DNA from 2 places in the Aeromonas sp. 25-248 genome. Region 2 is predicted to be linked to the other one. Evidence: predicted binding sites of a transcription regulator. Region 2 holds the regulator's gene; the other holds the start of a gene.

Region 1 (14,420 bases), on a different contig from region 2:
ACACCCGGGCGGTGGGTAGCGAGCTGGGTCTGCGCGAGCTCAACATCTGTACCGGTTGCGGTCCGGGTGCCATGGAGGGCCCCATGAAAGGGGCCGCCGTCGGCCACGCCAAGCAGCGGGTGCGCAACGGCCGTTACATCGGTCTCACCGAGCCTTCCATCATCGCCGCCGAACCGCCGAACCCCATCGTCAACGAGCTGGTGATCCTGCCGGACATCGAGAAGCGGCTGGAAGCCTTCGTGCGTCTGGGTCACGGCATCATCATCTTCCCGGGCGGGGTCGGAACTGCCGAGGAGCTGCTCTACCTGCTCGGCATCATGATGCACCCGGCCAACGATCGCCAACCCATCCCCATCGTGCTGACCGGCCCGAAAGAAAGTGCCGACTACTTCCGCGCCATCGACGACTTCGTCAAGGCGACCCTGGGGGAAGCCGCCACCAGTCTCTACCGGATCATCATCGGCGATGCGCCCGAGGTGGCCCGCGTGATGAAGGAGGCGATGCCGAAGATCCGCGAATACCGCAAGTCGGTGGGAGATGCCTACTCCTTCAACTGGTCCCTGCGGATCGAGCCCGAGTTCCAGCTGCCGTTCGAGCCGGATCACGCCAGCATGGCCAGCCTGGATCTGCATCGCAACCAGCCGCCCCAGCTGCTGGCAGCCAACCTGCGCCGCGCCTTCTCAGGCATCGTCGCAGGCAACGTCAAGGAAGGGGGCATCAGGGCCATCGAGAAGAAGGGTCCCTTCAAGCTGCACGGCGACAAGGAGCTGATGCACCTGATGGACAGGTTGCTGGAAAGCTTCGTCAAGCAGCAGCGCATGAAGCTGCCGGGCAGCCAGTACGTTCCCTGCTACGAGATTGTCAAATAGTCGGGACATCACAATGCACCGCACCTGAGGGGCCCATGGGCCCCTCTTTCATTGACTGGTCTTCTACGGGGTTAGCAGGAGACGCCACCATTGTTACAATGGCCTCCCCCGACGCCCGGAGTGCCCCATGCCACACCTGCTCATCATCGATGCCCTCAATCTCATCCGCCGACTGCACGCGGTGCAGAGCCAGCAGGGACTGACCCCGGCCCAGGCCCTGCTCGCCACCCGTGCCAACCTCATCCACACCTGCAAGAAGCTCCTGGCGGCCAGCGAGCCGACCCACGCCATCGCGGTCTTTGACGGTGAGGTCCACAGCTGGCGCAAGACGCTCTATCCCCCCTACAAGGAGGGCCGCACCCCCATGCCGGATGAGCTGAGAGAAGGACTTGCCGACCTGCAGGACGCCTTCTGGGAGTGCGGTGTGGATGCCCTGCTCTCCCAGACCGACGAGGCGGACGATCTCATCGCCACCCTGGCAAGCGGCATTGCCCAGCACGGCGCCAGCGCCACCATCATCTCCACCGACAAGGGGTTCTGCCAGCTCATCTGCCCGCAGATCCGGGTGCGGGATTACTTCAACAAACGCTGGCTGGATGCCGCCTTCGTCCAGCAGCAGTACGGCGTTACACCGACCCAGCTCGTGGACTTCTGGGCCCTGACCGGTATCGGCGGCTCCAACATCAAGGGGGTGCCCGGCATCGGCCCCAAGACCGCCACCCAGTTGCTGCAGCAATACGGGGACCTGGCTGCCATGCTGGAGGCCTGTGAGCGGGAGGAGGCCACCAGACCCCTGCTCAAGCTGCGCCAGCACCGGGAAGAGGCCCTGCTGGCCCAACGCCTGGTCCGGCTGCAGCACGATATCCCGCTCGGGTTCAACCTGCGGGAGATCCGCTACCCTCCCGTCCCTGATGCCGGGGCGTGATCCCCAGCACACCATTTCCCAGGACAGGCCGTACCTGTTGACATAAATGGGTAAAATGTAAAGAAACATGGAGGATGTGGTGCAAAAATGGTATAAAGCCGACGAATCCTCCCCCTCTGTTCCCTAGAAGTGGATACGCCTCATGTCAAAAAGAAAGATTACCGTCATCCCGGGCGACGGCATCGGCCCCAGCATCATCGAATCCGCCATCCAGATCCTGACCCACGCGGGTTGTGACTTCGACTACGAATACGCAGACGCCGGTCTGGTAGCCCTGGAAAAACATGGCGAGCTGCTGCCCCAGGCCACCCTCGACCTGATCGAGAAGAACAAGGTCAGCCTGAAAGGCCCGCTCACCACTCCGGTCGGCGGCGGCTTCACCTCCATCAACGTCTCCCTGCGCAAGAAGTTCAATCTCTACGCCAACGTGCGCCCCGTCCTCTCCTTCAAGGGCACCAAGAGCCGTTACGACAACATCGACATCATCACGGTGCGCGAGAACACCGAAGGCATGTACTCCGGTGCCGGCCAGAAGCGCAGCGATGACAACCAGAGCGCCGAGGCGATGAGCATCATCACCCGGGAAGGGGCCGAGCGCATCGTCACCTTCGCCTTCGAGCTGGCGCGCCAGGAAGGACGCAAGAAGGTCACCATCATCCACAAGGCCAACATCCTCAAGTCCACCTCCGGCCTGTTCCTGGAAGTGGCCCGTCAGGTCGCGGCCCGCTACCCGGACATCCAGAACGAGGAGATGATCGTCGACGCTGCCTGCATGAACCTGGTGATGTACCCGGAGCGCTTCGATGTGATGGTCACCACCAACCTGTTCGGCGACATTCTCTCGGATCTCTGTGCCGGTCTGGTGGGGGGGCTGGGCATGGCGCCGGGCGCCAACATCGGTGAAGGGGCCGCCATCTTCGAAGCGGTACACGGCTCTGCGCCGGACATCGCCGGCAAGAACATCGCCAACCCCACCTCGGTGATCCTCGCCTCCATCCAGATGCTGGAGTATCTCGGCATGCAGGACAAGGCGGAGCGCATTCGCGAGGCCGTGCGGGCGACCATCGAGTCCGGTGATCGGGTGACCCGTGACCTGGGGGGCACAGCGTCTACCAGCGAATTCACCCAGGCCATCATCGACCGTCTATAAATAGAGTCCAACCATATGATTTTAAAAGGGAGCTTCGGCTCCCTTTGTTTTATGCCAACGCCTCCCTACCTCCCTCGCCAGATGAATACTATGTTGATATGAGGGATAAGGAGATCCACCATGCGTGCTACTTTCATCTTGCTGATTGTCAGCAGCAGTGCCACGGCATTAGACAGACCAGTCGACAATGCCTGGTTGACGCCGCCCCCCCAGCACGAGGCGCCAGCCAAGCAGACCTGGCAATCCACCCTGGATACCAACGATCTGCTCAAACAGCCCAAGCCGCTCTCTCTGGGGGTGGATATCACCACCGACAGCAACGGCAATCGGCAGGTCACCCCCTATCAGAAGCTGAACCTCACGGCAGAGAAGAGCGTCAGCCTCTCCTTCGAAAAGCAAAAGCCCAGGATCAAGTTCAACGCTGGCGGCATCAACACCTCGGTCAAGCTTCGCGGGGATGGCGTCAAGATGCAGTTCAACCCCAGTGACAAGACCATTCCCCTGCAAATTGAGCTGAAGATCACCGACGACGAGTCCATGATGCGTCTGGACTACCGCTTCTGATGACCTAGACACAAAAAAACCGGACGTCGCCGTCCGGTTTTTTCATGCCCTGTTCCCGATGCTGCTTCAGGACTTGGGGGACAGCTTGGAGACCCAGAACTTGTTGTAGACGTGCACCGTGATCTCTTCGCGATCGTGATAGAGCTGCTTGGCCTGAATGATGAAGCCGCTGTCGATCTCCGCCAGCAGTCCGCGCAGCACCTCGATGTTGTGCACCGCCTCGGCATAGCGCTTCTTCATCGGCAGCTTGAGGTTGAACATGGCTTCCTGACAGTCGTTCTCCCTGAACCAGTCGGCCACCATGTGGGTCACTCGCGCAGGCTTGTCCACCATGTCGCACACCAGCCAGTAGGTATTCTTCTTGCTCGGCCGCCACACGAAACCATCGTCACGGATGTGCTTCACCTGACCTGTGTCCATCAGGGATTGGGCCATCATGCCGTTGTCCACCGCCGTCACCATCATGCCGCGACGCACCAGCTGATAGGTCCAGCCACCCGGGCAGGCGCCGAGATCCACAGCCTTCAGGCCGGAGCACAGGCGCAAGTCCCACTCTTCCTTCGGCACGAAGACGTAGAACGCCTCTTCCAGCTTGAGGCTGGAGCGGCTCGGGGCATCGGCCGGGAAGCGCAGGCGCGGGATCCCCATGTGGAAGGCGGAGTTGTTGAAGGAGTAGGAGTACCCCAGCATCAGGTGGTCATTGGCCAGGAAGAAGGCGTGGAACACGGGACGGTTCGGGGTCTCCTTCTTGGTCAGGATCTCGTTGCTGCGCAGCGCCTGGCGAAGCGGCACGGTGAACTTGCGGCAGAAGGCGGAGAGCTCCTTCGCCTCGTTGGTGTCGGCCGTCTCCACCCGCAGATCCCCGCAGATGGCGTAGCCACTCGCCGCCTCCAGGATGGGAGAGACCCGATCGCTTATTTCCAGATCTTTCAGCTCGTGGGTCACCACCAGCATCTGGCGAATGAAGATGAGCTCGCGGAACGGCAGCTTGCGCGCCAGCAGATCGGCCTGCTCCTCGTCATACAACTCGAAGATCACATAGCCGCTGTCGTCCTTGACCCGGGCAAAGCCGTAGCACTGCATGTTGCCGGCACGCTCGGTGATCTCTGCCGCCGCCTCTTTCTCAAAACCCGGGCGGCAATAAAGCAGCAGATTATTCATTCTTTCCTCCAAGACGACAGCCGGCCCACATCAGAGCCGCCCATCCCAACATAAAACAGAGGCCACCGGCCGGGGTGATGAGCCCCAGCCCCTTGCTGCCAAGCAGCACCATGGCGTAAATACTGCCGGAGAATCCCAGGATCCCCAGCACAAAGACGGCGCCCGCGAAGGTGATCACCTTGCCGCGCACACCGCACAACCCCAGCACCAGCAGGGCCAGGGCGTGGAAAAACTGGTATTGCACGGCGGTGTTGAACGCCGCCAGCAACGAAGGGGCGATGCCGGTCGCCGCCAGCCCGTGAGCGCCGTAGGCCCCGAGCATGGTGGCCGTCAGGCCGAAGAAACCCGCCAGCACCAGCCAATGTCGTTGGATCTGCATCTTCTCTCCTTGCACGCTTCTTCTATCGACCCGCTCGAGATGGTCAGGAGCGGCCCACCGCCGCGATAAAACCCTTGATCCGCTCCGCGGCCAGTCGCAGGTTCTCCTGCTCGCTCATGCCGCTCGCCTTTCTCGGTTTGAAGCCATGATCTCCGTCGGTCAGCCAGTGGACCGATACGGCGGGTGAGAAGGGGAAATCGACCAGCTCGGCGCGGGAACCGAAGGTATCGCGCTCCCCCTGCAGCAGCAGCGTGGGCGTCGTGATCTGCTTGAGCACCTCGCCCCGCCATGCGTCGGGCTTGGCCGGGGGGTGGAAAGGATACCCGAGAACGATCAATCCTGCAGCATCCATCTCGTCGCCCCCCTCGCAAAACAGCTCGGCCGCCATCCTCCCCCCCATGGACTTGCCCGCCAGAAACAGCCGGGGATGGGCAAACTGACGCACCATCTCGCGCCAGTGAGCCAGCAGCACGGGTTGTCTGTCCGGCGGCCTGCGTTTGCCGTCCTGAGCTCGTGTGGTCATATAGGGGAAGTTGAAGCGCACCACCTCGATATCCGGCCCCGCCAGCAGTCGCGACAACTCGGCCAGGAAGCTGTGCTCCATGCCCGCCCCCGCGCCGTGGGCCAGCAGAATGCGAACGGGGGCGTCACTCGCCCCCTCTCTTGTCAGGTCAGTCACCAGGTCAACTCCTCAGGCATCGGCAAGGCGGGCACGCCTGCGGGCCTCTTCCTGCTCCACCAGTTCCAGCATCCAGTCGCGAAAAGCCACTATCTTGCCCTGATCGGACTGCTGCTCCTGACACACCAGATAGAAAGCGTTCTTGCTCACCAGCACCTGTTCGAACGGGCAGATGAGACGACCCGCCTCGATCTCCGGCTGGGCCAGCACGCTGTGGCCGAGCGCCACCCCCTGACCGTGGATCGCCGCCTGGATCACCATGGTGGAGTGGCTGAAGATGGGCCCCTGGTTGACGTTGGGCGCGTCAATGTCGAGCTGGCGGAACCAGGCCTTCCAGTCGCGCCGGGAGGTGTCGTGCAGCAGGGTGTGGCGGGTCAGATCGTCCGGGGTGCGCAGGGGCTTGGGGCCGGTCAGCAACAGGGGCGAGCAGACCGGGATCAGATATTCGGTGTGCAGCTTGTCCGAACGAAGACCCGGCCAGTTGCCGCGGCCGTAGTAGATGGCCACGTCCACGTCGTCGGTCAGCGACCCCTCGTCCATGTCCACCGCCTTGATCCGCACATCGATGTCCGGGTGGCGTTCGCTGAACTTGACCAGGCGGGGCACCAGCCACTGGATGGCGAAGCTCGGCTGCAGGGAGACGGTGAGCGCCCCCTTGGCGCTGCGGGCCAGCAGCTTGTCGGTCGCCTCGGAGATGGAGGCGAAGATGTCCTTGATGTCGAGGAAGTAGCTCTGCCCCTCCTCGGTCAATAGCAGGGAGCGATTCTTGCGGCGAAACAGCTTGATGCCGAGATACTCCTCCAGCGCCTTGATCTGGTGGCTGATGGCTGCCTGGGTCACGAACAGCTCTTCTGCTGCGCGGGTAAAGCTCAAGTGACGAGCCGCGGCTTCAAACGCTTTCAGTGCATTGAGCGGAGGTAAACGACGAGACATGGAATCGGCCGACGATGAATTTTTCTAATGGGGCGCATTATAAATTGTCGGTTGCGGGTCGACCAGTGAATAAACATAATTCGCCACGCAATTCGTTGTCATATGGCTCACACCTTCTCTTCCATGTTGGTTTACATGTGGTTTTTGTGAGTGAGTCGACAGTGATTGTGGTGTTGTGTTTCTTCCTCTGCGGGAAGAAGGGCTAAATCAGGTCGATTTAACCCAGTCTGTCATCTGAATGTGTTTGGCGCCTCCGGTTGGATGGCGCCTTTTTTCTTATCCTCCCCTACACCCGGAACTGGCCCACCAGTTGCTGCTGCTTGTCCGCCAGTTGCGACAGCTCGCGCCCGTTGTCGGCGGAGGTCGCCGCTTCCGCCCGAATGGTATGGCTCACATCGCGAATGTTGCTGACGTTGCGATTGATCTCGTCCGCCACTCCGCTCTGCTCCTGCGCGGCCCTCGCGATCTGCTCGTTCATCTGGTGGATGGTGCCGACAGCCTGGATGATCTGCTCCAGCACGCTGACCGACTGCTCCACCTTGGTGAGGGTCAGATCCGCCTGGTGATGACCGGTCAGGATCGCCTTCACCACCGCCTCCGTCCCCGACTGCAACTGGCCGATGAGGTTCTGGATCTCGACGATGGCGTTCTGGGTTCGGCCCGCCAGGTTGCGCACCTCGTCGGCGACCACCGCAAAACCGCGCCCCTGCTCACCGGCTCGGGCCGCCTCGATGGCCGCGTTCAGGGCCAGCAGGTTGGTCTGCTCGGCAATCCCCTGGATCACCACCAGGATGTCGTTGATGTTGTCGCTGTTGGCAGAGAGGTGTTCCACCACTGGTTTGGCATCGCTTATCACCGTCATCAGTCTGGACATGGCCTCCTGGGTCTGCGCCACCACGGACTTGCCCTCCTGGGCCGCCGTGTCGGCCTCATCGGCCGCCGCCACCGCCGCATTGGCATTGCCGGCGACCTGCAGGGCGGTAGCGCTCAACTCTTCAAACGCGGTCGCCACCAGATCCACCTCCTGATACTGGGACTGCATGCCGGCGCTGGTACGGGCTGCCCCTTGCGCCGCCAGGGCCGCACTGGCCCGGGTGCCCGCAACGGTGTCGATCACCTGGCTGATGGTGGATTGCAGCTTGTCCAGAAACTTGTTGAACCACTTGGCCAGCTCGCCTATCTCGTCATCCCTGCGCAGATCGATGCGCTGGGTGAGATCCCCCTCCCCGCTGGCGATGTCCTTGAGGCGTGCCACCACGGCGCGGATGGGCGCCACGATGCGCTGGGCCATCAGCCAGATGCAGAGCAGAGCGAGCGCCGAAATCCCGCCACCTATGGTGAGCTGGGTGGCCACGCTGCGCTGGGCCTGATCCTCAAGCTCCCCTTGCAGTTGCAGGGCCGAGGCGAGCACCACGGCGCGGGGCAGCTCGATATAGATGCCCCACTTGCGATCCGTACCGCGCATGCTGACCGGCACGAAGGTCTGCAACAGTGCGCCATCCGGGCTCCAGCGCGTCACCACATCTCCCTTGGTCAGCCACCCCTTGAGATCCTGCGCCAGCCCTTGCTGCTCCAGCAGATTGCCAAGGGCGACCGGGAACCCTTCCACGCCGGCCACCCGCCCTTCACTGCTGAGCAGGAGCACCTTGCCCTGCCCCTTGTAGAGGGTCCGGCCCATCTCTTCCACCAGGCTCTGCAAGGTCCCCAGAGAGATGTCGACCCCCACCATGCCAAGCAGGGAGCCCTGGTCCAGCAGCGGCACGGTCACCGAGGTCATCAACACCTGCTGGGTCCCCACCTCGTCCACATAGGGTTCGAGCAGACAGAGCGCCTTGCTGCGGATGCTGCAACTGTACCAGTCGTTCTCAAGACCGCCGTGTCCGGAGGGCTTGTCGTTGGCAAGCATCGTCTCGTCCATCACCTCCAGGTTGACCTTGCCGTCGACCCTGGCCCAATAGCTGGAAAAACGCCCCTTGTCGTTGGCGCCGAGTGCCGTCGACCCCTGATAGTTGTCATCCTCCCCGTCGAGCTGGTTGGGTTCGAATACCGCATAGACACCGAGCAGGTTCGCTGACGACTCCGCCGCATCCTGCAACTGCTGGTTGACGGCATTGCGCAGCGCCTCGGAGTGAACGAAGTTGTCGGCCGCGTTCTTGCGCTGGAACAAGATGCCCTCGGCAAGCAGGGTCGCCCTGAAGTAAGCCTCATCGAGGTAGCTGGTCACCCGGGCTGCCTGGGTCGCCCCCATGGCCTGCATCCAGTTTTCTGCCGCGTGCTGCCCCTCCAGGGTGGTGGAGGTGAGCACCTGCTCCTGCATGCGGGCCGCGTTGAAAAGAGAAGAAGCCACCAGCGCGACGGCACTGGCCAGCAGACAGCAACCGGCGATCAGGGTGATCCGTCCCTGAACAGAAAGAGAACTCATGCCACTATTTCCTAACGTCTACAGATGTGAACACTGTATCGGTTTTGGATACAAAAACTTAACTAAATCAGCAGAGATCCAGGCTTAATTGATTGATTTCACCCGCTCCGGGCAAACCAACGACCAGACCGAGCAGGCGAATGGGCTTTCCTTGAGCCCGTTGCAGTCCCTCGTGCAGCAGATCGTGGAAACGGGCCGCCTGATAACTCCCCTTGCGGTAGACGGTGGTCTGGTGAAAATCGGCAAACTTCAGCTTGATCCCCTGCCCCATCAGCATCTCCGCAGAGCAGGCCTTGGCAAAACGCTGCTCCAGCTCGGGAATGAGCCGGCTGAGCACCTGCCAGCAGGCGTCCTCGTCCAGCACGTCGCTGGCGAGCGTCGTCTCCACACCGATGCTCTTGCGCACCCGCCGGGCCTGCACCGGCTGATCATCATGCCCCCAGATGCGGCCGGCCAGCATCTCCCCGAGCTTGCCGAAACGGGCGATCAGCTCCTCGTTGCCGAGCTGGCGGGCATCTTCGCACGAATACAGCCCGAGGGACTCCAGCCGCTCTGCCGTCTTGCGGCCAATGCCGGGCAGCTTGCCAAGAGGGAGCTGGCGCACGAACTCGTCCACCTCCTGGGGGCGGATGACGAACAGGCCGTCAGGCTTGCGCTGCTCCGAGGCGAGCTTGGCCAGAAACTTGTTCGGCGCCACACCGGCCGAGGCCGTCAGCCCAAGCTCGGCGCTGATGGCGGCGCGGATCTCCGCCGCCATCAGGGTGGCGCTGCCACCGCAGCGGGGACTCTGGGTCACGTCGAGATAGGCTTCATCGAGGGAGAGCGGCTCCACCTGCTCGGTGTAGCGCAGGAAGATGGCGCGCAACTGGCGCGAAGTTTCTTTGTAGATGGCCATCCGCCCGGGGATCAGCACCAATGGCGGACAGAGCTTTCTGGCCAGGGCGCTCGGCATGGCGGAGCGCACTCCGAAGCGGCGCGCCACGTAGTTGCAGGTGGAGATGACCCCGCGTCGGTCGGCGGCGCCACCAATGGCGAGCGGCACCTCCCTGAGGGCCGGGTTGTCCCGCATCTCCACCGCGGCGAAGAAGCAGTCCATGTCGATGTGAATGATCTTGCGCATGGCCGTGTCTGTTGCTGTGTCGACAGCCTCCCGAACAGATCATAGGGATAGACCCTGGGCATCCGGCGAGGAGACATGTCGAACGCCAAAAATACTGTATGGATAACCAGTTGGACGTTCCATGCTACCCCAAGCCTGTCATTTCTGCCAGTCTGCGCGCGGGCGCGGCGGCATAGACTCTCAAGGCCACATCCACACGAGACTCAAGGAGGAGAAGCATGAGCATCATCCGGGCGGGGCTCTGCCTGCTGCTGTTGCCGCTAGCGACCATGGCCAAAGATCACCCGACAGCCGAATGCAGCTGGCTGTACAAGCGCATCGAGATACTGGAAACCGCCATCAGGCAGGGGGATGAACTGGGCACCAGGGAAGAGCTGGCAAAGCGAAAGAAAGAGTTCAAGGCAAAGGCATGCAGCCAATATGACTACTGACCCCATGCCACATACAAAACGAGCCGACCCAGGGGTCGGCTCGTTTCGTTGCAAGGCTGCCTTCAGAGCGATATCCGCCGTTAGATGATGCGGTTGTCCACCAGCATCTTGCGACGGGCCTCTTCTTTGGCCATCTTCTTCTTGCGGTTGTCACAAGGCTCGGGGCAGTCGCACTCCTTCTCGATCCCGATGGAACCCAGGCCGCCACAGGAGCCGGAGATGGACTTGCGCTGGAAAATGTAGCCGATGGCCATGGCCACCACGACCATCAGAAACACCCCGAAGGTGATCAGAAAGATCTGCATGTAGTTACCCCTTACTTCTTGACCAGATATGGTTTGAAGGCATCCGAATAGGCCTCTTCGAACCCGTCATCCGTCTTGGTGATGGTGAAGATGGCCAGCCCCCGTTCCTTGGCATAGGCCAGGCTCTTCTCCGGCCCCATGACCATGAACACGGTCGCCAACCCGTCTGCAGTCATGCAGGAGGGGTGGATGACGGTCACCGACACCAGGCGGTGCTGGATGGGCTTGCCCGTCAGCGGATCCATGGTGTGGGAGAAGCGCTTGCCGTCCAGCTCGTAATAGTTGCGGTACTCGCCCGAGGTGGCCACCCCGTTGTCACCGGGCAGGATCACCTCCTGTACGGAACCGGCATTGACGGTCGGCTTCTCGATGGCGACACGCCAGGGATGCCCCTTGCCGTTGACACCATTGATGCGCAGCTCGCCGCCGATCTCCACCAGATAGTTGCGCGCCCCCTGGGACTCCAGGTACTCGGCCACCTTGTCCACGCCAAACCCCTTGGCAATGGCGGAGAGATCCACGTAGAGGTCCGGGATGTCCTTTTGCAGGGTATCGGCATCGGCAGAGGTTATCACATGCAGATTGCCAAGGCCCGTCTTCTGCCGGGTCTGGGCGATCAGCTCGTCGGACGGCACCTTGGTCGGTCTGGCATCCGGCCCAAAGCCCCACAGATTGACCAGAGGACCGACGGTGACGTCCAGCGCCCCACGGCTCTCGCGGCCAATGTGAATGGCCTCGGTCACCACCCGCGCGGTATCGCGGGAAACCACCACAGGGGTATTGCTCTTGTGCTGGTTGAAGCGTGACAGCTCGGAATCCGGGCGATAGGTCGACATCTGATCGTTGACCCGCTCCAGCAAGACGTCGACCTCGGCTTGCAGCCTGGCGGCATCCTGAACGGCGCTATCTGCCACCTTGATGGAGTAGTAGGTACCCATGGTGCTGCCGGTGATGTGGATCTCCGGCTTCGATTGGACCGTTTCCTGACCGCACCCAGTCAAGAAAAAGGCTAGCCCGAAGGCTAGCCAGGTCTTTACAACGCTGTGCATGGATTAACCACCGAAGTCATCCAGCAGGATGTTCTCGTCTTCAACACCGAGGTTCTTCAGCATGTTGATGACGGCGGCGTTCATCACGGGAGGCCCGCACATGTAGAACTCGCAATCCTCAGGCGCCTCGTGGTTCTTGAGGTAGTTCTCGAACAACACGTTGTGGATGAAGCCGGTGTAGCCATCCCAGTTGTCTTCCGGTTGCGGATCGGACAGGGCAACGTGCCACTGGAAGTTGTCGTTCTCGGCCTGCAGCATGTCGAAGTCTTCGACATAGAACATCTCGCGCTTGGAACGGGCACCGTACCAGAAGCTCATCTTGCGCTTGGTCTTCAGACGGCGCAGCTGGTCGAAGATGTGGGAGCGCATCGGCGCCATACCCGCACCACCACCGACGAACACCATTTCGGCGTCGGTGTCCTTGGCAAAGAACTCACCGAACGGACCGGAGATGGTCACCTTGTCACCAGCCTTCAGGCTGAAGATGTAGGAAGACATCTGGCCGGGAGGTGCAGTCCAGTTGCTGGGCGGCGGAGTTGCGATCCGCACGTTCAGCATGATGATGCCGAACTCTTCCGGATAGTTCGCCATGGAGTAGGCACGGATGATCGGCTCGTTGACCTTGGACTCCAGCTCGAAGATCTTGAAGCGATCCCAGTCGCCACGATACTCCTCGGGAATATCGAAGTTCTTGTACTGCACGTGGTGGGCAGGCGCTTCGATCTGGATATAACCACCGGCGCGGAACGGCACGCTCTCGCCATCCGGGATCTGCAGCTTGAGCTCCTTGATGAAGGTGGCCTTGTTGTCATTGGAGATGACGGTACAGTCCCACTTCTTCACGCCGAAGATCTCTTCCGGCAGTTCGATGTCCATGTCGGAACGAACGGTGACCTGACAGGCCAGACGCTCGCCGTGACGGGCTTCGCCCTTGCTGATGTGATCCAGCTCGGTCGGCAGGATATCGCCGCCACCGGATTTCACCCGTACCTTGCACTGACCACAGGAGCCGCCGCCGCCGCAGGCGGAGGAGACGAAGATACCGCTGCCGGCAAGCACGCCGAGCAGCTTGCCACCCGCCGGGCTGGTCACAGCCTTGGCCGGGTCGCCGTTGATGCTGATTGTCACGTCACCGGCGGTCACCAGCTTGGACTTGGCGAACAGAATGACTGCCACCAAGGCCAGCAGGATCACGGTGAACATGACCACACCCAGAATAATTTCCATCTATATTTCCTTTCCGATTACAGGGAAATACCAGAGAAGGACATGAAGCCCAGCGCCATCAGACCCGCGGTGATGAAGGTGATGCCAAGGCCGCGCAGGCCTTCCGGAACATCGGAATACTTCATCTTCTCGCGGATCCCCGCCATCGCGACGATGGCAAGCATCCAGCCTGCACCCGAACCCACGCCATAGACCACGGACTCAACGAAGTTGTAGTCACGCTGCACCATGAAGGAGACGCCGCCGAAGATGGCGCAGTTCACGGTGATGAGCGGCAGGAAGATACCGAGGGCGTTGTAGAGGGCCGGGAAGTACTTGTCCAGCGCCATCTCCAGGATCTGTACCAGGGCCGCGATCACCCCGATGAAGGTGATGAAGCTCAGGAAGCTCAGATCCAGACCGGATACCAGGGCACCGTCTTTGAGCACGTAGTTGTAGATCAGGTTGTTGGCCGGGACGGCAACGGTCTGAACCACGATAACGGCAATCCCCAGGCCCATGGCGGTCTTGACCTTCTTGGACACCGCCAGGAAGGTACACATCCCCAGGAAGAAGGAGAGCGCCAGGTTCTCGATGAAGATCGAGCGAATCAACAGACTGATATAGTGTTCCATACCTTAATCCTTCGCCTCCACCTGCTTGGGATCCTTGGTGCGCACGCCCCAGATGATCAGACCAATGATGAAGAACGCACTCGGCGGCAGCAGCAGCAGGCCGTTGGGCACATACCAGCCACCATTGTTCACCAGCGGCAGCAGCTCGATGCCGAACCAGGTGCCGGAACCCAGGATCTCGCGCACGGTGGCCACGGTCAGCAGCACGGCGCCATAACCCAGACCGTTGCCGATACCGTCCAGGAAGGAGGGCAGCGGGGCACTCTTCATGGCGTAGGCTTCGGCACGACCCATCACGATACAGTTGGTGATGATGAGACCGACGAACACCGACAGTTGCTTGGAGATGTCATAGGCATACGCCTTGAGCACCTGGTCAACCACGATAACCAGCGAGGCAATCACCGCCATCTGGGCGATGATCCGCACGCTGTTCGGGATCTGGTTGCGGATCAGGGAGATGAACAGGTTGGAGAAGGCGGTGACCGCGGTAACGGCCAGCGTCATCACGAACGCCGTCTTCATCTGGCTGGTAACGGCCAGCGCGGAACAGACACCCAGCACCTGCAGTGCGATGGGGTTGTTGCCGAGC
Region 2 (14,420 bases):
GCTCTTCGTCGGCAGGGGCCAGCGCATAACGGATGGCCAGCAGATTGATGAGAGAGGCGCTGATGTCCATGAAGGAATCGGTCAGGGATGCCAGCAGGCTGGATGAATCCGTCATCAGCCAGGCGATCAGTTTGCCCAGGATGAGCAGGGTGGCGGTGGTCACAGCGGCCATGCTGGCCAGGGTGACCCAGCGGGAATAGTGTTGGTGGCTCAAAACCGGCTTTCCTCCGACGCGTAAAAACTTATTATACCCTGACCCGGACGTCAGTTTGGCGTGCAAAATCAACAGAGTGACTCCCAGATGAACAAAATACTCCTGGTCGACGACGATCTCGAGCTGACCCAGCTGCTCACCGAAATCCTGACCCTGGAGGGGTTTGAGGTCACCGTCGCCGAGGATGGGGAAGAGGGATTGCAGCGACTGGCAGAACAGGCATTCGACCTGGTGCTGCTGGACGTCATGATGCCCAGACTCAACGGTTTCGCGATGCTGACCCGGCTGCGCAAGACCCACGACACCCCGGTGTTGATGCTGACCGCCCGTGGCGACAGCCAGGATCGGGTCAACGGGCTGGAGGCCGGTGCCGACGACTATCTCGCCAAGCCGTTCGACGACAGGGAGCTGCTGGCCCGGGTGCGCGCCATCCTGCGTCGAACCCAGAGCCAGGCTCCCCAGCGCGGCGGCAGCTCGGAAGAGGTGCGCTTCATGGATCTGGTGCTGCAGCCCGGCCTGCAACAGGCTCGCTGCGACGATCAGTTGCTGGAGCTCACCGCCACCGAGTTCGGCCTGCTGGAGTGCCTGCTGCGCAATCCGGGCCAGATCGTCAGCAAGGGCCTGCTCTCCGAGCAGGTGCTGGGCAAGAAGCTCGAACCCTTCGATCGGGCCATCGACATGCACCTGAGCAACCTGCGCAAGAAGCTGCCGGAGCGGGCTGACGGCCAGCCCCGCTTCAAGACGGTGCGGGGACGAGGCTACCTGTGGCTGGAGCAGGCATGAAATCGGCCCGCACCTTCAACGGCCTTTCCACCCAGATCTTCCTCTGGTTCTGGTTCATCCTGCTGCTGGTCGTGGCCGCGGTGGTGATCCTCCCCACCCTGGACCCCCGCAACATCATCCCGCTGCCGGCCCACGAGATCACCCGTCTCAACAACAACCTGGCGGCGCTGCAACGGGGCGCGGATCCCGAGCAGGATTTCGATCTGGCCAAGGCCATCGATGCCGCGGGCCTCTTGCCGGTGGACAACATCTATCTACGCGATGCCAAGGGGCAGATGCAGTCCAGCACCCGGCTAAGCAAGTTCGTGATCCGTTTCATGCTCGACTCGGACAACCCGGCCAAGCCCATGCTGGGCAGCGAACACCAGCGCGCCATCGCCGGCCCCTTCCAGATGGTCCATCACGGCCAGACCTATCACGTCTATTTCGGTCTGAACGTCGAAAACTCCTACCTGTTCCTCTTCATCCAGATCCTGGATCACCCCATCCAGATCCTGGGCATCGCCATGCTGGTCAGCACCCCGCTCTGTCTGTTGCTCGCCTGGCGCCTGACCCGCCCCATACTGCAGTTGCAGCAGTCGGTCTCCCAACTCGCCCAGGGCAACCTGGAAATACAGATCCCCAACCTGGGGCGGCGCGACGAGATAGGCCAGCTGGCCGAACATGTCAGTCGCATGGTCGATACCCTCAAGGACATGATCCAAAAGCAGAAGCAGCTGCTCTCCGACATCTCCCACGAGCTGCGCAGCCCCCTGACCCGCATCCAGCTCGCACAGGCGCTGATCCGCCGCAAGCAGGGGGACAGCGCCGAGCTGGCGCGCATCGAAGGGGAGATAGCCCGGCTCGACAAGCTGATAGGGGATCTGCTGGATCTGTCGCGGGTGCAGCAACATGTGGAGGCGCCGGTGACGCTGCCCCTGGCGGAGCTGCTGGAGCCCATCCTGGATGACGCCATGTTCGAGGCAAACCAGAACGGCAAACAGCTCAGGCTCCCTTCCTTGCCCGCCGAATCCCTCACCATGTGGCCGGAACTGTTGGCCCGCGCCCTGGAAAATCCCCTGCGCAACGCCCTCAAGTATGCCCGCGAGTTCATCAAGGTGGACTGGTACCGGGAGGGACGGGAATGGGTGATGACCATACGGGATGACGGCCCTGGCGTGCCGGTGGAGCAGCAGCCCCGGTTGTTCCTGCCCTTCTTTCGGGTGGACGATGCCCGCAACGCCAAGACCGGGGGCACTGGTCTCGGCCTTGCCATCGCCGCCGAGGCGATCCAGCGTCATGGGGGGACCATCCGGGCCAGCAGCAATCAGCCGACCGGACTGGTCATCACCATCCGCCTGCCCATGCCCTGACCTCCCCCTTTTCATCGGCACGGGTGCTGGGTATGCTGGCGCCCGTTTCGCACCAGCCCAGGATCCTTCCATGCTCGATATCGTGCTCTACCAACCGGAAATCCCCCCCAACACCGGCAACATCATTCGCCTCTGCGCCAATACCGGCTACCGGCTGCACCTGATAGAGCCCCTGGGGTTCGAGTGGGATGACAAACGGGTCAAGCGGGCCGGGCTCGACTATCACGAGTTTGCCGACGTCAAGCGCTGGCCTGACTATGAGGCGTTTCTGGCGGCCGTCGCCCCCCAACGGGTCTTTGCCTGCACCACCAAGGGACGCACCGCCCACTCGGCGGCCCGGTTTGCCCCCGGTGACGCCCTGCTGTTCGGGCCCGAGAGCCGAGGCCTGCCCATGGAGATCATCGAGAGCCTGCCATTCGAGCAGCGGCTGCGCATTCCCATGCTGCCCCAGAGCCGCAGCATGAATCTGGCCAACGCCGTCGCGGTGTTCGTCTACGAGAGCTGGCGACAGTTCGACTATTCAGGCTCGCTCTGATCAGGCTCGCTCTGACCGCTGACGATATTGGCAAGGCGGCCAGGATTCAGACTGACTGCGCCGTCCCCTGCCCCGCCAGCAGCCGTCCACCCCGCTCCAGTCGCCAGCAGAGCCAGCCCAGCGTCAGGCCACGACCGGCCATCAGGGCACTCATGGCGGCCCACAGGGCCGCCACACCCCATCCCTGGCAGAACCACCAGATGGGAAAGAAGCCGGCAAACACCGCCACCAACATGCTGTTGCGCATCTCCCGGGCCCGGGTGGCGCCGATAAAGACCCCGTCCAGCAGGAAGCACCAGACCGCCAGCAGCGGCATGGCCACCAGCCAGGGGAGCTGACGTTGCGCCTCGGCGATCACCGCCGGTATGTCGGTAATGTGGCTGATGAGCCAGTGGCCCCCCAGGGCAAACGAGAGGGTGAATGCCAGGGCGATCAGCAGCGCCCAGCCCAGATTGAGGACGATGGCCTCTCGCAGCAGCAGCCGATCGCGCCTCCCGATGGCGCGCCCTACCATGGCTTCCACCGCATAGGCAAATCCATCCAGCCCGTAGGAAATCAGCATCAGGAAATTGAGCAGCACCGCATTGGCGGCCACCGCCACATCCCCCAGCCTGGCCCCCTGCAGAGTCATGAACACGAAGCAGAGTTGCAGGCACAGGGAGCGGATGAAAATATCCCGGTTCAGGGCGAGCAGCCGCAGCAGGGCCGGCCACTGGCGCCAGCGCTGCCAGGCGTTGTGCCACCCCCCGGGATCAAGTCGGCGCAGATGCCGGCTCACCAGCCAGAACCCCACCCCGAGCGTGCTGTAATCCGCCAGCAGGGAAGCTGCGGCCACCCCTTTCACCTGCCAGCCCAATCCCAGCACGAACCAGGCATCCAGCACCATGTTGACGAGATTGCCCAGGATCAGCAGCAGCATGGGACTGCGTGCATCCTGCATGCCCAGCAACCACCCCATGATGACCAGATTGCACAAGGCCGCCGGGGCGCTCCAGACCCGCACCGACACATATTGACCGGCATAGGTCTGTACCTCGGAAGAGCCGCCGCCGAGGGCGATGATGGCAGGCAGGAACGGCAACAACAGGAGCAACAGCACCATGCCCAGTCCGATCGCCAAGCCCAGGGCCCGCGCCAGGGTGTCGAGCTGCCCTTCGGCATGGGCTGCACCCTGAGCCTGGGCAGTCAGCCCTGTGGTGGACATGCGCAGGAAGCCAAGCAGCCAGAACAGCAGATTGATGAAGGTCGCACCGACCGACACGCCCCCCAGAAACCAGGCCTGGCCAAGATGACCGATCACCCAGGTGTCCACCAACCCCAGCAAGGGCGTGGTGACGTTGGAGAACACCATGGGCAGGGCCAGGGCGAAGACGGCTCTGTGGCGGCGAGGATCCTTCAGCCAGGCGGGAATCAGCATGGTGCGCGCCGGGATCACTCGCCAGCCAGCCGCACAATGCGCGCGAAGTCGGCCACCATGGCCTGCATGTCCACGTGGGGCACCTCACCCGGTGCCACTTTGGGTCGGAAGGTGGCCACCAGCTTCCCCTCGGGGTTGATCAGCACGATGGAGGCGGAGTGGTCGATCAGGTAGTCCTTGCGATCCCCTTCCACGATGGAATAGACCAGCCCCAGATTGCGGACCAGAGGAAAGAGGGCACTGTGAGGTGCTGTCGCCGCCTTGAACTCGGGCTCGAAGAAGGCGGTATAGCTTTTCAGGCGGGCGCTGTCATCCCGCTGGGGATCCGCCGAGATGAATACCACCTGGCTAGTGGGGGCTATCTTCTTCAACGCCGGATAGACGCTGCGCAGATCCGCCAGCGTGGTCGGACAGACATCCGGGCAGTAGGTGTAGCCGATGAACAGAAAGCTCCAGTGTCCCGTCAGGTTGGCAGGGGTAAAGGGCTGTGCATCCGCATCCGTGAGGGTAAACGGGTTGATGTCTCGCCCCGCCGGGTAGTAATCGGCCTGTTCCGGCACCGCGGGCTGACTCCAGTAATAAGCCGCCGCAATGGCGCCGATGAACAGCAACAGCAGCAGGTAAAAGCGTGGTTTAACCATATAAAACAAAGCCTTGCTTATGTTAGAAGCCCAGGGGGCAAAACCGGTAGGGGTCATTGTAACCCGCCTGCCCCCGCCGATGGCTAGTCTTGCATCCCGGCGGGAAAGCGTCTGTGCCATGGATAAGCCGCATCGGCGCCAAAACAAGAGCCCCGCTCTGGCGGGGCTCTTGTTTGTACAGGAGAGGGATCAGGGCCGCAGCCTGTGCTGCGGCTGGGCACGTCTCAGGGGGACGCGCAGCGGGATGACGGGGGCAGTCCAGGGCTCATCCGGCAATCCGATGTCGTGATGACGGCGAAACAGACGAACCAGGCGGACAATCTTGTCTTTGGGGCACCCAAGCCAGATGGTCCAACCATCTCCCTTGTGATAGACCCAGAGCGCATAGAACCATGTCATCCGACTGCCCTTGATGAATCGGGTGATGGAAGATGCGGGCGCTGCGGCCGGCACCGGATCCCACGGCGAGCTTGAAGCCATACCTGTCCTCCTTGCTCAACAGGTCACGCTGACGGGTCTCTTTGTCCCCAACGACGAACCAACCACGGCAGCGTACTGACTGTACGAGTCCCCAGTCTGAGGTGACTCTCCCTTCTGCGCACCGACCCGGCGATCATGCATCCCTGCCATGGCGTACTGCCCGGTGCGACTCCCCCTTCCCTGATCACCGACCATGACAGGGGCCTTATCAAAGGATATATCCGAAATGCATGTCGTGCGGCGAGACTATGTGCACAGGAAGGAGAAGCGAAAAGGTGGGGAGGGAGATGCCATCGGCAGATGAAAATGAAGAGGCCTCCCGCAGGAGGCCTCTTCATCGCATCGGATGCTTACATCCAGTCGGCGTTGCGGATCACGCCGACCGCCAGGCCCTCTATGGTGAGGTGCTGACTGGCGAGATCCACCTCGATGGGGGAGAGCTCTTCGTTTTCCGGCAGCAGCCACACCTGGCTGCCCTTGCGCTGGAAGCGCTTGACGGTGACGTCCTCGTCGAGCCGTGCCACAACGACCTGGCCGTTGCGTACCTCCTGGGTCTTGTGTACCGCCAGCAGGTCCCCGTCCATGATGCCGATGTTCTTCATGCTCATGCCCTGCACCCGCAGCAGGAAGTCTGCCCGCGGGTGGAACAGGGCGGGATCCACCTGGTAGTGGCTCTCGATGTGTTCCTGAGCCAGGATGGGTTCCCCGGCCGCCACCTTGCCGATCAGTGGCAGGCCGTTTTCTTCAGGCTGCACGTCCTCTTCTTCGAGCAGCAGACGAATGCCGCGGGACGTGCCCGGCATGATCTCGATGACCCCTTTTTTGGCCAGGGCCTTCAGATGTTCTTCGGCCGCGTTGGCCGACTTGAAGCCAAGCTTCTGGGCAATCTCGGCGCGAGTCGGCGGCATGCCGGTCTCGTTCATGTTCGCCTTGATGAGCTCGAGTACTTCAGCCTGGCGAGGGGTAAGGGGTTTCATAGCATGGGCACCTGTCTTTTTATACAGCACACTGGCAGTATATACAGTGCTGGGGCCAAGGCAAGGCGCAACTGGCATTTGTCGCGACCCGACGCACATTTGTCCCTCCCCCCGCTCTGAAGTGCCGACTCATCGTACCTCTCGGCGACAAGCTGTCGGTGATTTGCTATGCTCACGCCGCATTTTTTTGGAGAGCAGACGCACATGTCCCTTGGACAGAAGATTTCCAGAGCCATCCTGCAATGGCCGGTCAGCGGCTTGGTCAATCACAAGAGCCTGCCGGAAAATCCCATCACCGAGCTCAAGCTGGATCCGGCCAGACCCATCGTCTATGCCCTGAAGACCAGCTCGATCACCGACCTGATGACCCTGCAACAGTGCTGCGAGGATCTCGGCCTGCCCGGCCCCTTCACGCCGCTGGAGCTGAACGGTCAACTGCTGCCACGCTACGTCTGTCTGGATCGTCCGCCTCCCCTGTTCGGCACGCGCAACAAGCCACTCCCCTTCCTGCAGGAGTTCCACCAGCTGCTGGACCTGCACAAGCAGGATCCGGCGCTGGACATCCAGGTAGTACCCGTCACCCTGTTCTGGGGCCGCGCCCCGGGCCGGGAAGGCGAGGAGGCCTCCGGCTGGAACATCATCAGCAGCCTGGCGCCAAACCGCCTGAAGAAGGCGCTGATCGTGATCCTGAAAGGGCGCGAGAACCTGGTGCGCTTCTCCCCGCCCCTCTCCCTGCGCTACATGGCGGACAAGCACGGCACCGACGAGGCCATCGCCCACAAGCTGGCGCGGGTGGCCCGTACCCACTTCAGCCGCCAGCAGCTGGCCGCCACCGGGCCCAAGCTGCCGAACCGCAACCTGCTGTTCAAGCAACTGCTGGATTCGAGCGTGATCCAGCAGGCCATCGAGGAGGAGGCCAGACGGGAAGGGATCAGCCTGGAGAAGGCGCAAAAGCGTGCCCACGGCTACATGGACGAGATCGCCTCCAATTTCTCCTATCGGTTGATCCGCCTCGGGGAGAGTTTCCTCGGCTGGCTGTGGAACAAGCTCTATCGCGGCCTCTCGGTCAACGGAGCAGAGCAGGTGCGTCAGCTGGCCCAGGAAGGGCACGAGATCGTCTACGTCCCCTGCCATCGCAGCCACATGGATTACCTGCTGCTCTCCTACGTCATCTACCACCAGGGCATGGTGCCGCCCCACATCGCGGCGGGCATCAACCTCAACTTCTGGCCGGCAGGCCCCATCTTCCGCCACGGCGGCGCCTTCTTCATCCGCCGCACCTTCAAGGGCAATCCGCTCTACAGCACGGTATTCCGGGAGTACCTCAACCTGCTGTTCGCCAAGGGCTACTCGGTAGAGTTCTTCACCGAGGGTGGGCGTTCGCGTACGGGTCGCCTGCTGCCCCCCAAGACCGGCATGCTGGCCATGACCCTGCAGGCCATGATGCGCGGGCTGGACAGGCCGGTGACCCTGGTCCCCGTCTACCTCGGCTACGAGCACGTGATGGAGGTGAACACCTACCACAACGAACTCAAGGGGAGCCGCAAGGAGAAGGAAAGCTTCCTGCAGGTGCTCGGCATCCTGCGCAAGCTGCGCAACTATGGCCGTGGCTTCGTCAATTTCGGTGAGCCGCTGACCCTCAACAGCTACCTCGGCGAACATGTGCCCACCTGGAAGGAGAGCATCGGCCGGGAGGAGCGTCCCGAGTGGATGGCCTCCACCGTCAATCAGCTGGCCGAGCTGCTGATGACCCGTATCAACGATGCCGCCGCCGTCAACGGCCTGACCCTGAGTGCCCTGGCCCTGCTGGCCGCCGAGCGCCACGCCTTGACCCGGGACGAACTCCAGGCCCAGCTCAACACCTATCTGGACCTGCTCAAGCAGGTGCCCTACAGCCCGCACAGCACCATGCCGGACGAGGACGCCAGGACCCTGCTGGAGCAGGCGATGGAGCTCAACAAGTTCGAGGTGAGCGAGGACAAGCTGGGCCAGATCATCAGCCTGGACCGCTATCAGGCGATCCTGCTCACCTACTACCGCAACAACATACTGCACCTGTTCGCCATGCCCTCCCTGGTGGCGGCCCTGATCGAGCGGTGCGAGGGGATCTCCCGCAGCGAGATCGTCGCCCGTTGTGTCGACATCTACCCCCTGCTCAAGACCGAACTCTTCCTGCGTTATGAAGAGGACGAGCTGCCTGAACTGATCGATGCCCTGCTGGCCGAGCTGTTGCGCCAGCAACTGGTCGAGGCACGCGACGGCGGCTACTGGGTCAACCCCGGCAACCAGATGCGCCTGCTGCTCTTGGCCGAAAGCATCCAGGAGACCCTGCAGCGCTACGCCATCGTGCTGACCCGCATGCTGGCCCAGCCCCACATCGAGGCGGAGCAGCTGGAAGCGGACGGCCTGATGATGGCGGAGCGCCTCGGCACCCTGCACGGCATCAACGCCCCCGAGTTCTTCGACCAGAAGCTGTTCAGCACCCTGATCCACACCCTGCGCAGCGAAGGTTATCTGGATCCGGGCTGCAAACCGGATCTCGGCCGCTTCCAGGCATTGGCCGACAACATAGTGCCGCTGCTCAGCAACAAGATCCGCCGCACCATCCAGGCGGGCAACCGGCTCTGAGGCGTCGACACCCAACAAAAAGGCCGCATCATGCGGCCTTTTTTCATCAAGGAAGGGGGCGGGTTAGAGGTAGTGAACCATCACCCCGAGCAGCACCAGCGCCCCCACGTAGTTGTTGTTGAGAAACGCCTGGAAGCAGGCTTCCCGCTGCCGCTCCCGGATCAGTCGCTGCTGGTAGACGAACAGCGCCGCCGCCCCCAGCAGCCCCCAGTAATAACCGGATCCCAGCCCCATCAGCTGCCCGACCCCCAGCAGGATCAGCAGGGTCGCCAGTTGCAGCGCGCCGATGATCCGCTTGTCGTGGCGGCCGAACAGGATGGCGCTCGATTTCAGGCCGAGCTTGAGGTCGTCATCCCTGTCCACCATGGCGTACTCGGTGTCATAGGCGATGGTCCACAGCAGGTTCGCAAGAAACAACAGCCAGGCTTCCGGCGGCAGGGCATTGGCCTGGGCCGCGTAGGCCATGGGAATGGACCAGGAGAAGGCCATGCCGAGCACCAGCTGGGGGATGGGGATGAAGCGCTTCATGAAGGGGTAGCAGACCGCCAACAGCAGACCGGCAAAGGACAGGCTGATGGTGAGCGGGTTCAACGTCAGCACCAGGGCGAACGAGAGAAGCGCCAGCACGGCGAACAGCACCAGCACTTCCCGCTCGGCGACCCGCCCCATGGGCAGCGGTCGTCCAGCGGTGCGTTTCACATGACCGTCGAAGTTGCGATCCGCATAGTCATTGATGACACAGCCGGCGGAGCGCATCAGGAAGACGCCCACCACGAACACGGTCAGGATCCAGGGGTCAGGCAGGCCACCAGCCGCCAGACAGAGCGCCCACAGGGTCGGCCACAGCAGCAGCAGGGTACCGATGGGCTTGTCGATGCGGGCCAACTGCGCATAGGCCAGTCCCCGCTCCTTGGTTAACAGCTTCACTCCAGCTCCTTATCCGATGGCAACGAATGAGACGATAGCGAGGGCAGGAAAAGTTCATGGACCAGCAGTGGCCATTGCCCCAGAAACAGGCGGGAACGACGCCCCCAGACGGTGGCGGCCGGACACCAGGGATTGCTCGCTATCTCGAAACAGGCCAGTTGCAGGTGATCCCGCCGCGCCGGTGCATCACCGAAAATGCGCTCTCCCAGCGGCTGCTCTCCCAGATCCTGCAAACCGCCCCCCTGCAAGGCCGCTTCGGCAAACAGGGTCCAACCCAGGATGGCAGGCCCGCCATCACCGTGCAGGATCACCTCACGGCACATGCCCGCGGGGGCCGACACCGCCACCAGCGCCTGCTCGTCCACCGTCAGCGACACGGCGCGATTGCCGAGCAGTTGCACCGAGAGGTGATGATTGTAACGACGCAGGCGCCGGGTCATGGAATCGGCCTCCAGCAACCAGGGACGCAGCGCCTCGGGCGGTTCGCACTCTGCAGGCGCCCGCCACGGGACGATCTGGACGAGGGGAACAGTCAACTCGGACTTCACAGCTTCACCATCCGGAGATTTCCGTTGTCAGGTTAAAAACCGGTTTATTATCCGTAAATCAATGGCGAATTGTAAGAACATCCGTGCTTGACGGCCCCGATGGCAGCATCAAAAATGGGGCATCCGTCGCTGCCGAGCCATCCAGATGAAGATCTTCAGAATTCTGCTGCTGTCCCTGGGGTGTACCCTCTTGAATACACAGGCCTTCGCCAATGAGGAAGAGGCCACCGATCCCGCCTCCTCCGCCGTCCAGCCGGGATTCGCCTATCACGCACTGGATCCGGACATCATCACCAACTACCTTGGCGACGGCAAAACCCTCGGCTATGTACGGGTGACGGTAGAGCTGATGGCCACGGACGCTGCCGACCTCAAGTTGCTGGAGCAGCACGACCCCCTGATCCGCGACGCCATCATCCGGCTGATTGGCAGCAAGACGGGCGCACAGATCAAGTCCCTGGTGAACCGGGAAGAGCTGCGCAAGGAGTGTGAGGCCAAGGTCAACGAACTGCTGGTCAAGGAGACGGGCAAGAAGGCGGTCCGCGAGCTCATCTTCACCAAATACCTGTACCAGTAACCACACCGGGAGGGGTCCTGCCCCTCTCACCCGTTGCATTCACTGTCGAGGACGTCATGGGTCACAAGACGCTGTGTGAGTGGCGCCGTCACGAGATCCCCGCCGATCTCAAGACGCTGCGCAAGATTGTGCGCAAACCCAAATTCGTGTGTGGCAAGTGTGCCCGCAGCGCCAATGACAAGGATTACCTGTGCCAGCCGCTGCGGCTGAAACATAAGGAAGGGTAGGTCCCTCTTCTCACGAAGAGATTCACGCAAGATTTCAGAAGAGAGAGGAAGGCTGATTTATTGATCAGTCCAGCCATGGCGACCCTGTTCAAACAGGCGACGGGCCTGCACGTCGTTGGGACAGACGCCACGATACTCCTCTCCCGACCGTCCTGCCAGATAGAGATGCTCGGGTCGGCAATACCAGGCCAGCCCCTTCTGGCGACCCAGCTCCCAAAGGGCAACGTCCACTTTTTCCCCGCACTGGGTCTGGTGAAAAGCCACCCTATCGCCAGCAAAACCGAGCTTGCCGTCCGCCTCTCCCACGTCGCTCCACACCTTCTCGCAAGGGTCGTCGGAGTTGGAAACACAGCCCCCGAGCAGGGCGGCACAAAACATGATGACGAGTGAGCGCATATTCATCCTTGGCGTCGTTGGAATCGTTGTTGAGCCGCTGCCTGCCTTGTACAGCGTCATTTGAGCAGTTCATTCTAACCAGCCCGCCCCGTTCTCACCAAGGGCTGCCCCCCTCGCCACACAAAAAATCGGGCGGGCACCAGGCCCGCCCTCAGGCGTTACAGGGAGTCACTGATCGTCGAGAGGGTCATAGTCCTGCCAGCTCTCGTCATCCAGCTCCTCCAGCTCGTCTTCCCAGGATTCCGGCTCCCAGTCATCATCGAGATCGAAATCAGGCGTCTGCGTACCCATGCTCATTCTCCTTGGATAGTGCACCGGCCTACAAAGTCTATCCAGAATAATGGGGCTCGCCAGTGGTTCCGATCAGAGCTTGACCAGGGTGCAGCCAGCCACCTGGAGTCATGGCTCCGGTGGCATCCACGCTCTGCGTCAACCCGGTGACAGACCGGGCGAACACGTCCGCTGGCAGTTCCCGCGCAGGGCGACGGTGCACCAAGCGGGTCTTCGGTCACAACGCCTTGAACATGCTTGCCTCGACCTGTCGTGGCATCGCTCGTCAGGTGCTCTGGCGCTTTTGCAATTGAAAATCCAGGGCGAGGCTCATGCCGGCCACCTCCTCGCCCGCCAGCTGGCGCAGGATCAGCTCCGCCGCCTCCCTGCCCATCTGGTGATAGGGGATCCTGACCGAAGTCAGCGCAGGATGACAGGCGCGCGCCACATCCAGATCGTCGAAACCGGCGATGGCGAGCTTGCCCGGCACGCTCAGATGGCGGCGCTGGCATTCGAACAGCACCCCGGCCGCCAGCTCGTCGTTGACGCAGATCAGCGCATCCAGTTCGGGCCAGCGCAGCAGAAACTCCCCCAGCATGGCCGCCCCCGTGCTAAAACTCGGCAGCTCAGAGGTATTGATGATGGCGTCCGGGGAGAGGTAGTTGTCCAGCAGCGCCTTCTGCCAGCCCTGCATGCGCTGCTGCAGCATCCACTGCTCCTGGCGGGCACAGAGAAAGCCGATGTTGCGATGACCGCGCTCGATGAGGTGGCGGGTCAGCTGATAACCGGCATCGAAGTTGGAGACCCCGACGTTCATGTCGATGGGATGGCGCGCCATGGCTCCCACCTCCACCACCGGCAAGCGGGCCGCCTGCAGGCGCTGCCGGATGACCTCCCCGGGATCCCCCCCAAACAACACCACAGCGGCCGGATTGTGCTGCAGGAAATTGCTGAGCAGGCTGGCCTCCTGCTGCTTCAGGTGCTGGGCATCCCCCAGCATGATCTGGTAGCCCTCGGCGAGCAGGGTCTGCTGCAGCCCGGCAATCATGTCACCGCAGGCGCGCTCCGCCAGGCTGGGGACGATGACCACTATGGTCTGGGAAGTGGCGGAAGCCAGCGCCCCCGCCGCCCGGTTCGGGATATAGCCGAGTTCATCCACCGCCGCCTCGATGCGCTCGCGCATCTTGTCGGACACCAGCTCGGGGGTGCGCAGGGCGCGCGACACCGTCATGGCTCCCACCCCAGCCAACTGGGCCACGTCGTTGAGGGTCACCCGACCCGTGCTGCGGCGTTTTTTCGCTTCTGACATCCTTTCCCTTCCTCGGCATACGGGCATTCACTTTAAGGCAAAAGCGGGGCACTGACTATTTGCTCAAACCGGATTTTACCTTCTTTGAGGCCGATAAGGGGCAGGATGAATCCCTTCCATGAGAGAAATGATAGCGCTATCACAGATCAATGTTAGCGCCATCTGGTAGCGCTAACTTTCGGGATCAAGCTCACAGTTATCAAAGGGCAAGATCGCTAGATTGGCGCCATCCTATCCAGTCCGGACACTACCATGCTGACCCAATTGCTGACCGAGGAGGTCATTTCCATCGAAGCGGGCGCCCGCGACTGGCGCCACGCCATCGAGCTGGCCACCGCCCCCCTGCTGGCCAACGGCACCATAGAGCCCTCCTATGTGGCGGCGCTCTATCGCTCCCACGAGGAGCTCGGCCCCTACTACGTGCTGGGACCGGGCCTGGCCATGCCCCACGCCCGCCCGGAAGACGGCGTCAACCGGTTGGGACTGGCGCTGACCGTGCTGAAGGAGGGGGTCAACTTCGGCTCCGAGGGCAACGACCCGGTGCGGCTGCTGGTCACCCTGGCCGCCAGCGACAGCAACTCCCACGTGGAGACCATCGCCCAGCTGGCCGAGCTGTTCATGAATGAAGAAGACGTGGCGGCCATCATGGCAGCCACCAGCAAAGACGACATCTTGCGCATCCTGGCGCGTTATTGAGTGGCGCCCTGCGCCCGACAGAGGAAGAGAACATGAAGATTCTGGTTGTATGCGGACACGGCCTGGGCACCAGCCTGATGATGGAGATGAGCATCAAGAGCATTCTCAAGGAGCTGGCCGTGACGGCCGAGGTGGATCACCGGGATCTCGCCTCCGCCGGCAGCGAGCGCGCCGAGATCTTTGTCGCCACCCGCGACATCGCCGAACAGCTGGTCAGCATGGGGGTCGACGGCCGGCTGGTATCCCTGGACAACATGGTCGACAAGGCCGCCATGAAAGAAAAACTCGCCATCGCCCTGCGCGAGCTGGGCGCACTCTAACCCCTTTGCGACTGTCTGGGCGGCTGGTGAGCCGCCGCTTCCATCTGCTTGGAGCTGACCATGGAATTTTTCAATTTTCTGATGTTTGACGTGCTGTCGGAGCCGGCCGTGCTGGTTGGCCTC

Evidence for each region. Region 2 encodes LexA, which represses DNA repair genes until DNA is damaged. Its sites were predicted from a motif close to ANCTGTNTNNNNANACAGNT; they were not measured.
Region 1: the regulator LexA is predicted to act here: its motif matches at 10,295-10,314, upstream of dinB (DNA polymerase IV).

The regions. Positions count from the first base shown of each region.
Region 1 covers NZ_JBRKTB010000001.1:639,131-653,550, forward strand. The annotation lists gene ppnN (nucleotide 5'-monophosphate nucleosidase PpnN) at 1-869, shown strand, start outside; gene xni (flap endonuclease Xni) at 997-1,794, shown strand; gene ACVDHI_RS02960 (isocitrate dehydrogenase) at 1,937-2,944, shown strand; gene ACVDHI_RS02965 (hypothetical protein) at 3,065-3,508, shown strand; gene rlmM (23S rRNA (cytidine(2498)-2'-O)-methyltransferase RlmM) at 3,575-4,669, opposite strand; gene ACVDHI_RS02975 (DUF423 domain-containing protein) at 4,662-5,048, opposite strand; gene ACVDHI_RS02980 (alpha/beta fold hydrolase) at 5,092-5,727, opposite strand; gene ACVDHI_RS02985 (transcriptional regulator GcvA) at 5,740-6,660, opposite strand; gene ACVDHI_RS02990 (methyl-accepting chemotaxis protein) at 6,947-9,082, opposite strand; gene dinB (DNA polymerase IV) at 9,150-10,202, opposite strand; gene ACVDHI_RS03000 (hypothetical protein) at 10,421-10,633, shown strand; gene nqrM ((Na+)-NQR maturation NqrM) at 10,714-10,938, opposite strand; gene ACVDHI_RS03010 (FAD:protein FMN transferase) at 10,950-11,987, opposite strand; gene nqrF (NADH:ubiquinone reductase (Na(+)-transporting) subunit F) at 11,991-13,214, opposite strand; gene nqrE (NADH:ubiquinone reductase (Na(+)-transporting) subunit E) at 13,232-13,828, opposite strand; gene ACVDHI_RS03025 (NADH:ubiquinone reductase (Na(+)-transporting) subunit D) at 13,832-14,420, opposite strand, start outside.
Region 2 covers NZ_JBRKTB010000022.1:19,244-33,663, reverse strand. The annotation lists gene fieF (cation efflux pump FieF) at 1-214, opposite strand, end outside; gene ACVDHI_RS20090 (response regulator) at 302-997, shown strand; gene ACVDHI_RS20085 (ATP-binding protein) at 994-2,349, shown strand; gene trmL (tRNA (uridine(34)/cytosine(34)/5-carboxymethylaminomethyluridine(34)-2'-O)-methyltransferase TrmL) at 2,420-2,884, shown strand; gene ACVDHI_RS20075 (MATE family efflux transporter) at 2,931-4,301, opposite strand; gene ACVDHI_RS20070 (SCO family protein) at 4,316-4,942, opposite strand; gene ACVDHI_RS20065 (hypothetical protein) at 5,132-5,341, opposite strand; gene lexA (transcriptional repressor LexA) at 5,773-6,399, opposite strand; gene plsB (glycerol-3-phosphate 1-O-acyltransferase PlsB) at 6,604-9,027, shown strand; gene ubiA (4-hydroxybenzoate octaprenyltransferase) at 9,091-9,954, opposite strand; gene ACVDHI_RS20045 (chorismate--pyruvate lyase family protein) at 9,951-10,502, opposite strand; gene ACVDHI_RS20040 (flagellar basal body-associated FliL family protein) at 10,648-11,079, shown strand; gene ACVDHI_RS20035 (hypothetical protein) at 11,136-11,306, shown strand; gene ACVDHI_RS20030 (DUF2799 domain-containing protein) at 11,364-11,708, opposite strand; gene ACVDHI_RS20025 (hypothetical protein) at 11,871-11,993, opposite strand; gene ACVDHI_RS20020 (LacI family DNA-binding transcriptional regulator) at 12,259-13,281, opposite strand; gene ACVDHI_RS20015 (PTS sugar transporter subunit IIA) at 13,534-13,977, shown strand; gene ACVDHI_RS20010 (PTS sugar transporter subunit IIB) at 14,010-14,297, shown strand; gene ACVDHI_RS20005 (PTS ascorbate transporter subunit IIC) at 14,358-14,420, shown strand, end outside.